4 regions of the Paenarthrobacter sp. TA1.8 genome follow, and region 1 is predicted to be linked to each of the others. Evidence: riboswitches for the same ligand, from Rfam matches in the RefSeq annotation. Region 1 holds a riboswitch; each other region holds the start of a gene.
The links. A riboswitch is a leader RNA that binds a small molecule or an ion and turns the genes downstream of it on or off. The one in region 1 is predicted to bind cyclic di-AMP.
Positions count from the first base shown of each region.

Region 1 (3,309 bases):
TTGCGGAGCCCATCCAAGTCGAGCCGGAACTTCTCACCCAGTTGGATGAGGGCGGAATCCGTCCAGGCGCAACAGTGTCGCTGGAGCGCGTCGGTGAGTACATCTCGGTCCGCGTCCCGGGTATCGAGGGCGCCTTGGAGCTACCTCCTGAAGTTGCTGCGCACGTCTTCGTCTCCCTCAGCTGACCGGCACCGGGCCAGCACAGTGTCAAACCTCACTTTTGCGCCTTCGGCGCGCGTGTGACCTGCGGTTTTTCAAAATTGATGATAAGGGCCTCCTTCGCTTGCCCCGCTCCTGTTGATAACGAATTTATTACCAAGAGCCTTAATCCCCTATAGTTATCTACTAGCGCTGATACCAAAGCGTTACCTGATCCGGAGCCGAGCTCTGCCAGCGGATCAGGTGTGCCACCCACCACTGGCAGAGGCGGGGGAACCACAAGCGGCTGTCTAAAGAAGCAGCCTTGGGGTGAAGTCCGCAGCAGAAGTGCCCACGTATGCAAGTCCCTCTTGGGATACCTGTGTGCCGTGAGCGCCTCGTGCGGACCGGGTCTTTGTACTCTCTGACCCGAATCCGACAGCTAACTTCGCAGGCTTTTGAGAGAGGAACAGAGTTTGACATCGCAGAACGTCAGGGGTCGCCGCCGCGCGTCCGGCCCCGCTGCTGAGCTGCGGCCAGCCACCGTCGTAACGGAGATCCGGCCTCGCGACACCGAGCGTCAGGTGCGCCGCCGTAAGAGCCCGCTGCGCCAGGTTGCCGACTTCGCCGCTGCCAGCGGCGTCGGGCAGAAGGCCGGTGTTGCGCTTGCCGCCACCGGACTTGCCCTGACTGTCGGTCTGCCGGCCACGAGTCCCGTCATGGCCACTTCGGAATCAGGCCAGACTGAGTCTGCCCTCGCCGTCGCCGCCCCCGCTGGCAGCCAGCCCGAGGTTTCCGCCGCCGCGTCAGCCAAGATCGACTTCAGCCGCGCCGCCGTCGCCACTTCTGCCGACCCCGATGGGAAGCTGAAGCAGCTGCTCAGCGCGCAGTCGACTGAGAGCATCCAGCGGGCCTCGTCCGTTGGCAGCATGGCCAGCCCCCTGGACACGCTCACTACGGCATCCCCTTTTGGTTACCGCATCAGCCCCCTCACGGGTGGCGCAGGTGACTTCCACCGTGGCCAGGACTTCGTTGCCCAGTGCGGCACGGCTGTGCATGCAGCGGCCACCGGCAAGGTTACGTTCGCCGGATGGCACGAGTACGGCGGAGGCAACCGCGTTGTCGTTGACCACGGCAATGGCCTCGAGACCACGTACAACCACCTGTCGTCCTTCACCGTCCAGGTAGGCCAGACCGTAAACCGCGGCGACACCGTCGCCCTGAGCGGCACCACGGGCGCTTCCACCGGCTGCCACCTCCACTTCGAGGTCCAGGTCAACGGTGAAGTTGTAGACCCCATGGGTTGGCTCTAAGCCATTTGATGGTTGCCTCTCGCATTAGCGGGACGCCCCGTGACCTGAATGTGACATTCGCTTTCAAGTGTTGTAGCGTACAGAGCGCATCGGCTTTTTAGGGGGCCGGTGCACTTGAGTGGATTGCCTAGCTCTGCCACCGCTCAAGGTCCGTTCGCATAAATCGTCTGGCAGGGGCGGGGGAACCACTTCTGGCCTTCGAAAGAAGGCCTTGGGGTTAAGTCGCAAAAGCTTCCTTGGAAGCAGCGCGGCCGGATGACTCCCATCCGAATCCGACAGCTCACCTCGCAGGCATTGGGAGAGGCTACCTACGTGTCATCACGCACTACCCCTGCGCGCCATCGCGCCCAAACGGTTCGCACGAACCCGTTGAACACTCTTTCCAAGGCTGTTTCCTCCAACGCAGGTACCGTGGGCCGCCAGGCCGCCGTCCTTGCAGCAGCCTCAGGCCTCGTCCTCACCGTCGGCTTGCCGGCACAAGCAACAGACACCGACGTTTCCAAGTCGGAGGCCTCCAGCACCCAACAGCTGGTTGCTACCGCGGTGATTACCGCAGAACCGACAGCCACTGTCTCCTTCGAGAGCCCCACCGTGGTCACCCTGGAAGCCCCCAAGGTAGTACAGCGCGCAGCGCAGGTTACCGAGCGCGCGGCGGCCACCAGCGAAGAAACAGCGGAAGCAGTTACAGCGAAGTCTTCCGAGGCCAAGGATTCGGCCTCCAGTGCAGCTGCCTCCGGTCTCGCCGCCATTGCCTACACCGGCATCGGCTCTCCCTACGTTTGGGGCGGAACCACACCCAACGGTTGGGATTGCTCCGGCTTCACCCAGTGGGTCTACGCACAGGCCGGAATCAGCATCCCCCGCGTCAACGCCTGGACGGCCATGACGCCCACCAGCACTCCTGCTCCCGGCGACCTCGTCATGCAGAACGGCGGAGCCCACGTAGGCATCTACGTCGGCAACGGCATGATGATCAGCGCTTTGAACCCCGGCCAGGGAACGCTGCTGCACTCCGTAGCGTCCACCGGCACCTCCTCGTTCTACACCCTCCGCTAGAAAAATCCGGTTCGGGGTCGGCCGGCATTCCCCACATGCTGGCCAACCCACTACCCGCGTGCACCCCAACTGCATGCGGATACGAAAAGAGAAAATCATGACCAGTGCAAACAAGGTTGCACGGCACCGCGCTGAGGCCCCCAAGACCAGCTCGCTTGCCGTCATCGCCAAGGCCGTCAGCAACAACGCCGGTGGCGTTGGCCGCCAGGCGGCAGTTATTGCCGCAGCTTCAGGCCTGGTCCTGACCAGTGGCATCGCAGCCAACGCTGCCGATACCAACGTGGATCGCGAATCGACGTCCACGTCCACTCTTGACGTGCAGTCGGTAGTCCAGGCCACCATCGCCGCGGACTCCACTGTGGCCATCTCCTACGAGCGCCCCGTGGTCACAACGGTGGAAGCCCCGGCTCCCGTGGTAGTCGAGGAAGCTCCGGCCAAGGTTGAAGCCAAGGTCGAGAGCAACGAGGCAACCGCGGTTACCGCCAACGCAGCTCCGGCAGCCAACGCAACCGTTGCCGTCAGCAACGCGACCCCCGCTCCGGCAGCTCCCGCCGCATCCAGCGGCCTCGGTGCCGCTATCGCTGCTGCAGCTTACGCCCAGCTCGGCGTCACCCAGGACTGCACCATGCTTGTGACCAACTCCCTGGCCGCCGTGGGTATCAACTTCCACGACTGGCCCGCTGGCTACCTCTCCCTTGGCCGCACCGTGAGTGCAGCTGAAGCCCAGCCCGGCGACCTCGCCTACTACGCCAACGGCGGTTTGGCCGGACAGGCCCACATCGCTGTATACGTCGGCAACGGC
Region 1 is NZ_CP184287.1:1,114,596-1,117,904, forward strand. It holds gene ACNAOT_RS05405 (metal-dependent transcriptional regulator) at 1-185, shown strand, start outside; cyclic di-AMP (ydaO/yuaA leader) riboswitch at 369-610, shown strand; gene ACNAOT_RS05410 (M23 family metallopeptidase) at 615-1,451, shown strand; cyclic di-AMP (ydaO/yuaA leader) riboswitch at 1,590-1,759, shown strand; gene ACNAOT_RS05415 (C40 family peptidase) at 1,764-2,507, shown strand; gene ACNAOT_RS05420 (NlpC/P60 family protein) at 2,605-3,309, shown strand, end outside.

Region 2 (3,309 bases), 710 kb from region 1:
CTATTCTCGTTCAGCAGTACCGAATCAAGACGACATCGGGCTATGTGCATAACGGTCCGGGCTCGGTTCCCGGGCTCCCACATTGCGCTTCGGACGAACACACAAAACGCACGGTCGCGGAGGCTATCCATGGCCGAAAAAGTTCGGTAGTGTTCGAGTCACCGAATGGCCGGCAAACGTGTTTCACACCACATACTCCGGCCATTTATTTGCGGCCGCTTGGGGAACTCGGACGCGATCCCACGCGATGCCGTAAGGCACACACGTCAAGGAGGAACCAAGCAGTGTCACTCACGCCTGATTCCGGCACGGAGCGCACCACCACCGTGGTCATCGGAGCCGGCCTGTCCGGCTTGGCAGTTGCCAGCGAGCTCAGCCGCTATGGCGTGGGCTCAATCGTCGTAGACGGGTTTGGTGCACTGTCCACCGCAGGGCCTTCTGTCCACACAGGCATGCTTCAACGCACCGAGGTGGCCGATCCTGCAGCCATGCAGGAGCGCAACGAAATCCTCCGACACCTGCGGAACTACGCCGCCAACCACCAACTGGACGTTCGCAACACCACCCGCGCCGTCCGCCTTGATTTCCTGGGGTCAGACCCCTCCCGGCAGATCGGGTACGGATTGGCGGCCAGCATGACCACGGCCGGTCTCAGAACAGGCCTCCACGTATCCGGCCCCCTCGAATCCACTCCACGCCAGTGGGCAGTCCACACAGCCAACGGCGTCCTCTTGGCAGACCACGTAGTAGTCACACGCTGCGCCCAAAGCCAGTTGCGGCGCATGCTCGCCGAACTTGGGATAGCCGTTGGCCAGAACTTCGCGGCCGCCATGCGGGCGGTAGGGATGCACCTGGTGGGCGTTGGGGACCTCATCACCCCGTCTCCCAAGGAAGTGCTGCGGCAAGCCAAGGCAGTGGGCCAAGCCATCTCCTCAAAGGTTGCCCTGCCCGCAGGTCCGGGCATCGCCCTCGCCTAGGGGCACCTCATCTAGGGGCTCTACGCCTATGGGCCCACACGGGCCCCGCCGCCCACGCGGCTATCGACCCGCCGTCGAACGTTCCGCGCTGAACAATCTCTCCCCGCTGAACATTAACAAACAGAACTTAACGCCAAAGGCCGGTGCCTCCAAAGACAATAGTCTTTGAAGGCACCGGCCTTTGAACTGAAGCGTGAGGCTTTATGCGCCAGCGCGTACGTAGGTCAGGGGACCCGTTGCGGTCAACCAGCTGATCGGGTGGATACCCGTCTGGTTGCCGTTGATGCCACCGCTGATTGCCTGGCCGTTGCCGATGTAGATAGCAACGTGGCCGGACTGGACGATCATGTCACCGGGCTGGGGATCGCTAACGACCTTGCCGTAGTTCATGAACTGCATGGGACCGAGGTCGCCTACCGGGATGCCAGCGGAGCCGAGAGCCTTCTCGACCATGGCGGTGCAGTCCTGGAAGACGCCGATCTGTGCGTAAGCCGAGGCAACCATGGCTGCGTTGACGCCGCCAACGGCGGGAGCAGCAGCTACAGGAGCAGGGGCAGCCGGTGCGGCAGCCACAGGAGCAGCAACCGCAGCCTGGGCGGCGACGGGAGCTGTTGCAGCAGCAGTGGTGACGGCTGCCTTCTGGACCACAGGGGCCTCAACAACGGGAGCCGGCTTTTCGATGACCGGAGCTGCTACGGAAGCAACGGCCGGACGCTCGAAGTTGACGGTAGCCGTCGCCAGGGCGGTTACAACCTTGGTGGGTGCCTCGGAAACGGTCTCAGCGACCGTTGCGGGGCTGGAGTCGCGCTGAACCGGTGCCTCAGCTGCGTGAGCAGCAATGGAGCCGGTCAAAACGAGGCCCGAGGCTGCTGCGATAACAGCTGCCTGGCGGCCAGCGCCGGAAGCGTTGCTGGCTACTGCCTTCGAGATGGAGATGAACGGATTAGGACGTACGCTGTCCGCCTTACGACGGCCGCGAAGAATGCGTGAAGACATGAAAGAGCCTCTCCCGATGCCTGCGAGGTTAGCTGTCGGATTCGGATGGGAGTCACCCGGCCACTATCCCCCGCTGTTCAGCGGAAGCTTCGTGACTTCACCCCAAGGCACGCTCGAAAGCGGCCTAAATTGGGTTCCCCGTCTCTGCCGTAGGTTTGTCTGCGAACGGATTCCGGACTGCGGCAGAGCTAGGCAATCAGGCCGGAAGTGCCCGCTACGTGGAACAGGCACAGGTACTACCGTACGCGATGATTCCTCCGAAGTCACATTTAAGTAACGGGAAGTGGGCTTCTGGCGTGTCGCAGTGTCCGTTTCGAGATATTCGCAGGTACGTAGAAAACCGCGTTATTCCGCGGAAGTATCGCCATCAGGGCTGTTGGAAGCTGCAAGTTTCTTCCGTGCGGTAACAGCAAGGTAAATAACGAGACCCACAGCAACAACAGCCAGCCCGACAATGCTCCAAGGGAAAGGTTGGGAGGCGTCAGCGGCAGGCTCGCTGCTGCCCGTTCCCGGCGCTGCGGTACCCGCCGTCGGTACTGCGGCTGACGGCGCCGACACCGACGGCGAAGCACCAACCGGGCCAGTCGCCGTCGTCGTGCTTCCCGCGGCGGCCGTGAACGTGAAGGTGCCCTCAATGGGGTGGGAATCCGAGCTGACTACACGCCATACCACGGTGTATTCACCAGCTGGAGCGCCCTCGCGAAGCTTTTGGACAGCCTGGCTGTCAATGATTTCGACCGGACCGTCCGTCCAGTTCTCACCGCCGGACGTCACGGTGACGCCGGAACCAATCGCGAGCGGGCGGTTGTTGAACGTGATGGAGACCGACGCCGGGACTTCCGCCACGCTGGCACCGTTGGCTGGCGCGGTTGACTCGGCGACGTCGTGCGCGGTCGCCGGAGCCGCGGAAAACAGCAAGGCGGACGCGAAAGCAAGGGCAGCGACGACGGCGGCCAGAAGCGGTCGGATGGTACGCATGGGGCGGTTTCTCCTAGTGTTGGCTTCCTTACAGACTAGGCGAATCGTTCAAAGGGCCCACACCGGACAACATAGGATTTGAGAGCAAACTCCCCTCGATCCCCGGAGACCTTCATGCTCAAACAAGGTTCTGCAATCGACCGCTACTTCAAAATCTCCGAACGTGGATCCACGTATTCGCGGGAAATCCGTGGCGGCTTCGCGACCTTCTTCGCCATGAGCTACATCGTGGTGCTGAACCCGCTGATCCTCTCCGGACCCGACTCGAGTGGCGCGTCGCTGGGCTTCACGGCCGTGGCAGCCACCACGGCGTTCGTTGCCGGCATCCTGACCATCCTCATGGGTGCGTGGGCCAAAC
Region 2 is NZ_CP184287.1:401,289-404,597, reverse strand. It holds gene ACNAOT_RS02100 (FAD-binding protein) at 285-977, shown strand; gene ACNAOT_RS02095 (NlpC/P60 family protein) at 1,179-1,973, opposite strand; cyclic di-AMP (ydaO/yuaA leader) riboswitch at 1,977-2,168, opposite strand; gene ACNAOT_RS02090 (copper resistance CopC family protein) at 2,319-2,951, opposite strand; gene ACNAOT_RS02085 (NCS2 family permease) at 3,066-3,309, shown strand, end outside.
Region 2: another riboswitch for cyclic di-AMP. It lies ahead of ACNAOT_RS02095 (NlpC/P60 family protein); the one in region 1 lies ahead of ACNAOT_RS05415 (C40 family peptidase).

Region 3 (3,309 bases), 250 kb from region 1:
ACCCGGGAAGTAACCCGCGGTGGCCAGGATATTCCGCTCACCGCCACCCAGTTCGAGCTACTGCGGTACCTCATGGAGAACCCCAAACGAGTTGTCAGCAAAGCCCAGATCCTGGACCGTGTGTGGGATTACGACTTCGGCGGCCAGGCCAACATCGTGGAGCTCTACATCTCTTATCTGCGCAAGAAGATCGAAGCCGGCCATCCCCCGATGATCCATACCATCCGGGGTGCCGGCTACGTCATCAAGCCTGCGGACTAGCCCTTGGGCACCCTCTCGCGAATGGCCAGGAAGTCCGGAGTGTCGGCCGGACAGACTCAGCTCAGCTGGCTCAATCCCTCCACCTGGCACCTGCGTACACGCTTGGTCCTGGTGGCCATGGCACTGTTGATCGCCATTTGCGCTGCTGTGGGGGTGGTCAGCTACGCGTCCATGGACATGGTCTTCAACAGGCAGCTCGACAGGCAGTTGGAGCAGGCGTCCAGCCGCGCGAATGACTTCGGCAGGCCGCCGTCGAACTTTCCGTCATCCCCCGGCAGGCCTGATCCTTTGGAGGCGCGCGGGCAGGCGGCTGGCACGCTCAACGCGAGGATCGACGGCTCCACCGTGCGAAGCTCGGGTTTGATCGACGCCCAAGGTCACCGCGTCTCGCTCTCAGCAGACGACGAGCAGGTCCTGGTGTCGCTCCCCACGGACAACCAACCCGTGGACCGATCGCTGTCCAACGGCGATTACCGGCTAGTGGCAGTCGAAACCACTTATGGCGACGTGATTGTGACGGGCCTGCCTCTGGAGGACAAGCAGAGCGCCGAAGCCTCGCTGGTGTGGACCATGGTGCTGGTCTCGCTGGCTGGGCTGGTGGTGATCGGGCTCGTGGGAACGGTCATCATCCGCCGGACCATGCGTCCGCTTGAGCAGCTCTCCGAGGTGGCCACGAAGGTTTCGCGCCTGCCTCTCGACGCCGGTGAGGTGGCACTTGCGGTGCGCGTACCGCCGTCGGCATCCCACCCTGGAACGGAAGTGGGCAGCGTCGGCTATGCCTTGAACCAGATGCTGAACAACGTTTCGAGCGCGCTGGAAGCTCGGCAGGAAAGCGAAACCAAGGTTCGCCAGTTCGTGGCCGATGCCTCGCACGAACTGCGGACTCCCCTGACCGCCATCCGGGGCTACACCGAGCTACTAAGGATGACGGAGCACTTCACCGAGGATGGTCGGAAGTCGCTGGCACGTGTCCAAAGCCAGTCCGAACGCATGACCACACTGGTGGAGGACCTTCTCCTGCTCGCTCGGCTGGATGAGGGCCAGCCCGTGAAATTTGAGGACGTGGACCTGACACAGCTCGTGATCGAAACGGTTAGTGACGAGAAAGTCATGGCACCGGACCACATCTGGCAGCTCCAGCTCCCCGATGAGCCCATCACTGTGCGCGGCGATGCCACCCAACTTCACCAGGTGCTGGCCAATTTGTTGTCCAATGCCCGCAAACACACGGATCCCGGCACCACTGTGGTCACAGGCGTCATGCTCTCCGCCGACGGCAGTGCCGTGGTGACAGTGACGGATAACGGTCCCGGAATTCCAGAAGACTTCCAAGGCCGGATCTTCTCCCGGTTTGCCCGCGCTGATGCCGCAAGATCGGGCTCTGAGGGCACCTCCGGACTCGGCTTGTCCATTGTGGAAGCCATCGTTTCAGCGCATGGCGGTAGCGTGGAAGTGACCTCGCAGCCGGGTCGCACGGAATTCACCCTCCGAATCCCTGCCGTGAGCATCGAAGACCTATAACGAATCGGGCAAGGCGACTCACCGGGCGTCGTGATCTCTGTTACCTAAATGTGACTTCTGTGGAATCCTCCTGTACCGTCGAAAGGGTGGGTCGTCCCTAGCAGGCCCACATCCGGGATGCGCCGAGCTCTGCCACTTCCCGGAGTCCGTTCTTTCTCCGAGGCAGAGACGGGGGACCCAGAGTCTCCGGGCCCAGGCCTTTTTGGCCGGCCCTTGGGGTGAAGCCGCAGCATGATGCGCGGCCGGATGACCTCATCCGAACCCGACAGCTAACTCCGCAGGCGCTGAGAGGTAATCACATGTCTGAATTTAACGATCAGACGCGCCCTTCCGCGCGTCACCGCGACGAACACAACGCACCGCTCACCAAGTCGCAGTCCGTCCTCAAGAACGCAGCCCGCCAGGGTAAGTCCGGCCACCGCATGTCCGTCGTAGCCGGTGTCGTGGCAGCTGCACTGGGCGTTGCATCGCTCGGAACCGCCGCCAACGCCGCACTGACCCTCCCCGAGGCCAGCCGCGTAGCCGGAACCCAATCCAGTGCGCAGGTCAACACCAACAAGTCGGCCGAGATCTCCGCTTCCCTGGATGCTGCCGCCGAAAAGGGTGCAGCCGACAGGGCCGCCGCGGATAAGGCAGCTGCTGACAAGGCTGCCGCCGAGAAGGCTGCCGCTGACCAGGCCGCCGCCGAAAAGGCTGCCGCAGACCAGGCTGCCGCCCAGGCCGCAGCTGAGAAGGCTGCTGCTGACGCTGCTGCCAAGCAAGCCGCCGACGCCGCTGCTGCCGCCGCCGCCGCGGAAGCCGCAGCTGCTGCTGCCGCCCCCAAGGCCGTGGACGACCCCGCTGCTGCCAAGGCGTACGCACTGAGCATCCTTGGCAACTACGGCTGGGGCCCGGGCGAAATGACTGCCCTGAACACGCTGTGGGAGAAGGAATCGAACTGGAAGACCACGGCGATGAACGCTTCCAGCGGCGCCTACGGCATCGTCCAGTCCCTGCCTGCTTCCAAGATGGCTACCGTTGGTCCTGACTGGGAAACCAACTACCAGACCCAGATCAAGTGGGGCCTGAACTACATCAAGGAGCGCTACGGATCCCCGTCCGCCGCTCTGGGCTTCCACTTGGCCAACAACTGGTACTAAGCCAGACTGCTTGATTGCCGCGCCCGTTGCTGCCGTTCGCACCAGTACCCACTGGAGCGGATGGCGGGAACGGGCGCGGCTTTTTCCGTTTCACAGGTGCGTACCGAAAAACGCTATGCCTCCGGTTCGGCCTCCACCGCACCCCGCACGGCTGCGATGGACGCGGCGACATCCCCGGCGTCCGTAGTCCAATTGCTCACCGAAATCCGTAAGATCTCGCGGCCACGCCACGACGAACCGGACATCCAGACCGCGCCCTCTGCCATGAGCCGCTGGGTGATCCGGTGCGTACGGTCATCGCTTCCGAAACTCACCGAGACCTGCGTGAACACGACGTCGTTGAGCACCTCCACGCCAGGGATCGAGGACAGTCCGTCAGCCAAAGCAC
Region 3 is NZ_CP184287.1:862,484-865,792, reverse strand. It holds gene ACNAOT_RS04305 (response regulator transcription factor) at 1-261, shown strand, start outside; gene ACNAOT_RS04300 (HAMP domain-containing sensor histidine kinase) at 283-1,782, shown strand; cyclic di-AMP (ydaO/yuaA leader) riboswitch at 1,893-2,080, shown strand; gene ACNAOT_RS04295 (hypothetical protein) at 2,082-2,921, shown strand; gene ACNAOT_RS04290 (pyridoxal phosphate-dependent decarboxylase family protein) at 3,035-3,309, opposite strand, start outside.
Region 3: another riboswitch for cyclic di-AMP. It lies ahead of ACNAOT_RS04295 (hypothetical protein); the one in region 1 lies ahead of ACNAOT_RS05415 (C40 family peptidase).

Region 4 (3,309 bases), 1.4 Mb from region 1:
GCCGCCAAACTTCACCTCCACCGGAGCAGCATCTATAACCGGCTCGGCCGGATCCGCCAACTCATCGGTGCTGATCCGTTGAGTGGCGCGATCCGGCTCGAGTTACATGCGGCCCTGAAGGCGCGGCGCTGGGCCGGGCGGCCGCGGATCTGAGCCTACGAGCGCCGCAAACGCTGGCAGCTCCAACGTCCCATCCGGCGACGGAAAGCGGCAGTCCGGCTGCTGCTGCAGTACCGGCTATGCCACCCCGCGTGAGTGGAGGTACGGGGCAGGCGGGTGCTCAACCGAGGACCTTCTGGGCTGCGTCCAGGATGTCTTGAAGCGCAGATTCGCTGGGCTGGGGGGCCGAGGCGGCCTGCGGCTTGCTCGGCCGGGGCTTAGAGGTCGAGGTTGCAGTTTCCGTTGGTGTGGGCGTCGGCGTCGGTGTTGGTGTGACCGTCGGGGTCGGTGAGGTTGTGGGCGTCGGAGTAGTGGGCGGTGTGGTGACCGTGTCCGACGGCACCTCGCTCGGCGCGGGAGCTGGCTGGGTGGGGGCTGGGCTTGTCACCCCAGGGACGGCCGGGACTGAGGAGGGGACAGTCGATGGAACCCAAACCGGGTTGGCAAGGGACACCTTCGGGGTCGGAGCCGGCGACGACGACCCGGCCGCGGGTGCCTCGGCTAATGTCGCGGGCTGGCCGGCTTCCGAGGACGCTGTGGCAAGTGACGAGGCTGCTGGCGACGACGCTGATGGTGCGGAAGCCGTGGAATACGAGGCACTGGGCGCAGGGGCCGCGGAGCCCGAATTCCTGTCGGCACCGCTGGCTTCATGCGTAGGAGTTTCCTGGCCGAAGAACGGAAGCTCAAGGGCTTGCCCCAAGGTCCCGGCCGTCAGCACTAGTCCAAGCGCACCTGCAACCACGGCCATGCGCTGGCTCATGTGCTTGACCGACGCTGCTTTCCGAAGGGCGGCGTGGGGTTCGCGGCCGAAGGAGGAGGTGGACCCCAGGCTGGGCCTGGCCGCAGAGGGTGCGTCAGAGGGTGCGGCAGCCTGCCGGCGAACATCCTTGCGGCTTGCCAGTGCTGCCGACGCCGTTGCCGCGGCAGCAAGCTGCGCCGGAGACTTACCCCGAGGTGACTCGGTTTGCAGGGACTCGGTGCGGGGCGAGTCGTTGCTCGGTGACCCGGCGGCTTCGGGGGTGCTCGCGGATTCTTCGCGGGCAGGCACTACTGGAATGGCCGTCGTGGCAGGTTCCGGCGTTGAAGCCTGAACCACTGGAATTGCTGCGGTTGCGGGCTCCTGGGCGCTCAGCTCCTGAGGATCCGGCTCCACGCCAGCAGGGGGTGCGCTGGCCGGGGTCACAATAGGGATCGCCGCGGTAGGGGGTCCCGGTGTGGTCGACCTCCGAGCCGCTGGCTGCACCGTAGGTATCGCGGCAGTCATGGGTTCCGCCTGCTCGGACGGTTCGGGCGACGGCTGTGGGGCCGAGGCCTCAGGGGAAATCACGGCAAGGGCTGCACGCTCCCGCTCGGCTGCACGAATTTCCGCACGAGTGGCAGGCGCCACCGTGGTGGGCATGGCCGCAGTGGCGGGTTCCGGCGTCGTGCCTGTGTTAACCGTGCCTGTTACAGCAGCGTCAGTGTTAGTCGCGCCAGTGTCATCTGGGTTTCCGGTGGGGAATCCGCTGGGTTGGGCCCGACGGCGTCCGGTTGGCTTGGTGCGCTCGCCTTCAGTGTTGGCGCGGCGCGGCTGATCCATGGTTGGGGACATGGTGGTTGCCTCTCAACGCCTTCGAGGTTAGCTGTCGGGTTCGGACGAGGCCGTCCGGCCGCCTAAGCGGCTTCACCCCGAGGACTTGGATACCAAGCCCGGGAACTGTGGGTCCCCCGCCTCTGCCGCGGGTCTGGCGGATCCCGGATTGCGGCAGAGCTCGGCGTCAATCCGGAAGCGGCCCAGCGGAGATACGGGTCGCCCTACGACGGTACATGAGCCGGAAAGTAAAGTCACATTAATGTAACGGGCGGTAGGCCTGCCCAACCGAGGGGTTTCTATGACTTAGGCTTCGGTGCCGGTGCGGGAGCCGGCAACTCATGCTGGATCTTCTGGATCTGCACGGCTTGATGAGTTTCCGGGCGGAAGACTTCGTCCACGACTCCAAGGATCCCGCCGGTGGCTCCACGCCGGACTTTGCCCTGGCTGCTCCGGCGCGATGACCAGGACCAAACGCCGGCCAGCAGGGCCGGGAATCCGAGCACTGCCGCCAACACGAGCAAGATATCCATGGCCTAACACTAGCTTCGTGGTGCACCGACAGGTAGACATTGTCTATGGACCTGCCTGTGATGCCACCCGTCTCGCCCATGCTCGCCAAATCCGTTCCGACCATCCCCGATGTTGGGCACTACGAACCCAAATGGGACGGATTCCGGACCATCGTCTTCAAGGATGGTGACGAGATCATCCTGGGCAGCCGCAACGAGAAGCCAATGACCCGCTACTTCCCCGAAGTGGTGGAGGCTCTCAGGAAGAACCTGCCGGACAAGTGCGTCATCGACGGCGAGATCGTCCTGATCGAGGGCAAGAGGCTCGAATTCGAGGTACTCCAGCAAAGGATCCATCCCGCCGACAGCCGCGTGAGGATGCTCGCCGAGAAGACTCCGGCTTCCATGATTGCGTTCGACATCCTGGCGCTGGGCGACGAGAACCTCATGGACAAGCCGTTCTCCGAGCGCCGCGCCATCCTGGAGCGTGCGCTCGCCAAGGCCGAGCCGCCTGTCCATGTGACCCCGGCAGTGACGGATCTCGAGCGGGCGCAGGAATGGTTCGTGCAGTTGGAAGGCGCGGGACTGGACGGGGTGCTCTCCAAGCCGTTGACCGGGGCCTATCAACCCAACAAGCGCGTGATGTTCAAAACCAAACACGAGCGCACGGCGGATTGTGTGGTGGCCGGTTTCCGCTGGCACAAGACCGCGAAGGTTGTTGGCTCGATGCTGCTGGGCCTCCACGATGACACTGGCCGCCTGCATCACGTGGGAGTGGTGGCATCGTTCCCCATGGCCCGGAGGGAGGCCCTGGTGGCCGAGCTTGAGCCGTATCAAGTCGAACTCAGCGAGCACCCCTGGGGTGAGTGGGCCAACCAGGACGAAGCGGCCGGGGGTTCACGCATGCCCGGCGCCCAGAGTCGGTGGAGCGGGGGCAAGGATTTCTCGTTCGTGCCCCTGCGCCCCGAACTCGTGATCGAAGTGAAGTACGACTACATGGAAGGCGGCAGGTTCCGGCACACCACGCAGTTCCGTAGGTGGCGGCCGGACAGGACCCCCGTGAGCTGC
Region 4 is NZ_CP184287.1:4,596,584-4,599,892, reverse strand. It holds gene ACNAOT_RS21405 (PucR family transcriptional regulator) at 1-153, shown strand, start outside; gene ACNAOT_RS21400 (hypothetical protein) at 281-1,750, opposite strand; cyclic di-AMP (ydaO/yuaA leader) riboswitch at 1,753-1,899, opposite strand; gene ACNAOT_RS21395 (hypothetical protein) at 2,029-2,262, opposite strand; gene ACNAOT_RS21390 (ATP-dependent DNA ligase) at 2,308-3,309, shown strand, end outside.
Region 4: another riboswitch for cyclic di-AMP. It lies ahead of ACNAOT_RS21400 (hypothetical protein); the one in region 1 lies ahead of ACNAOT_RS05415 (C40 family peptidase).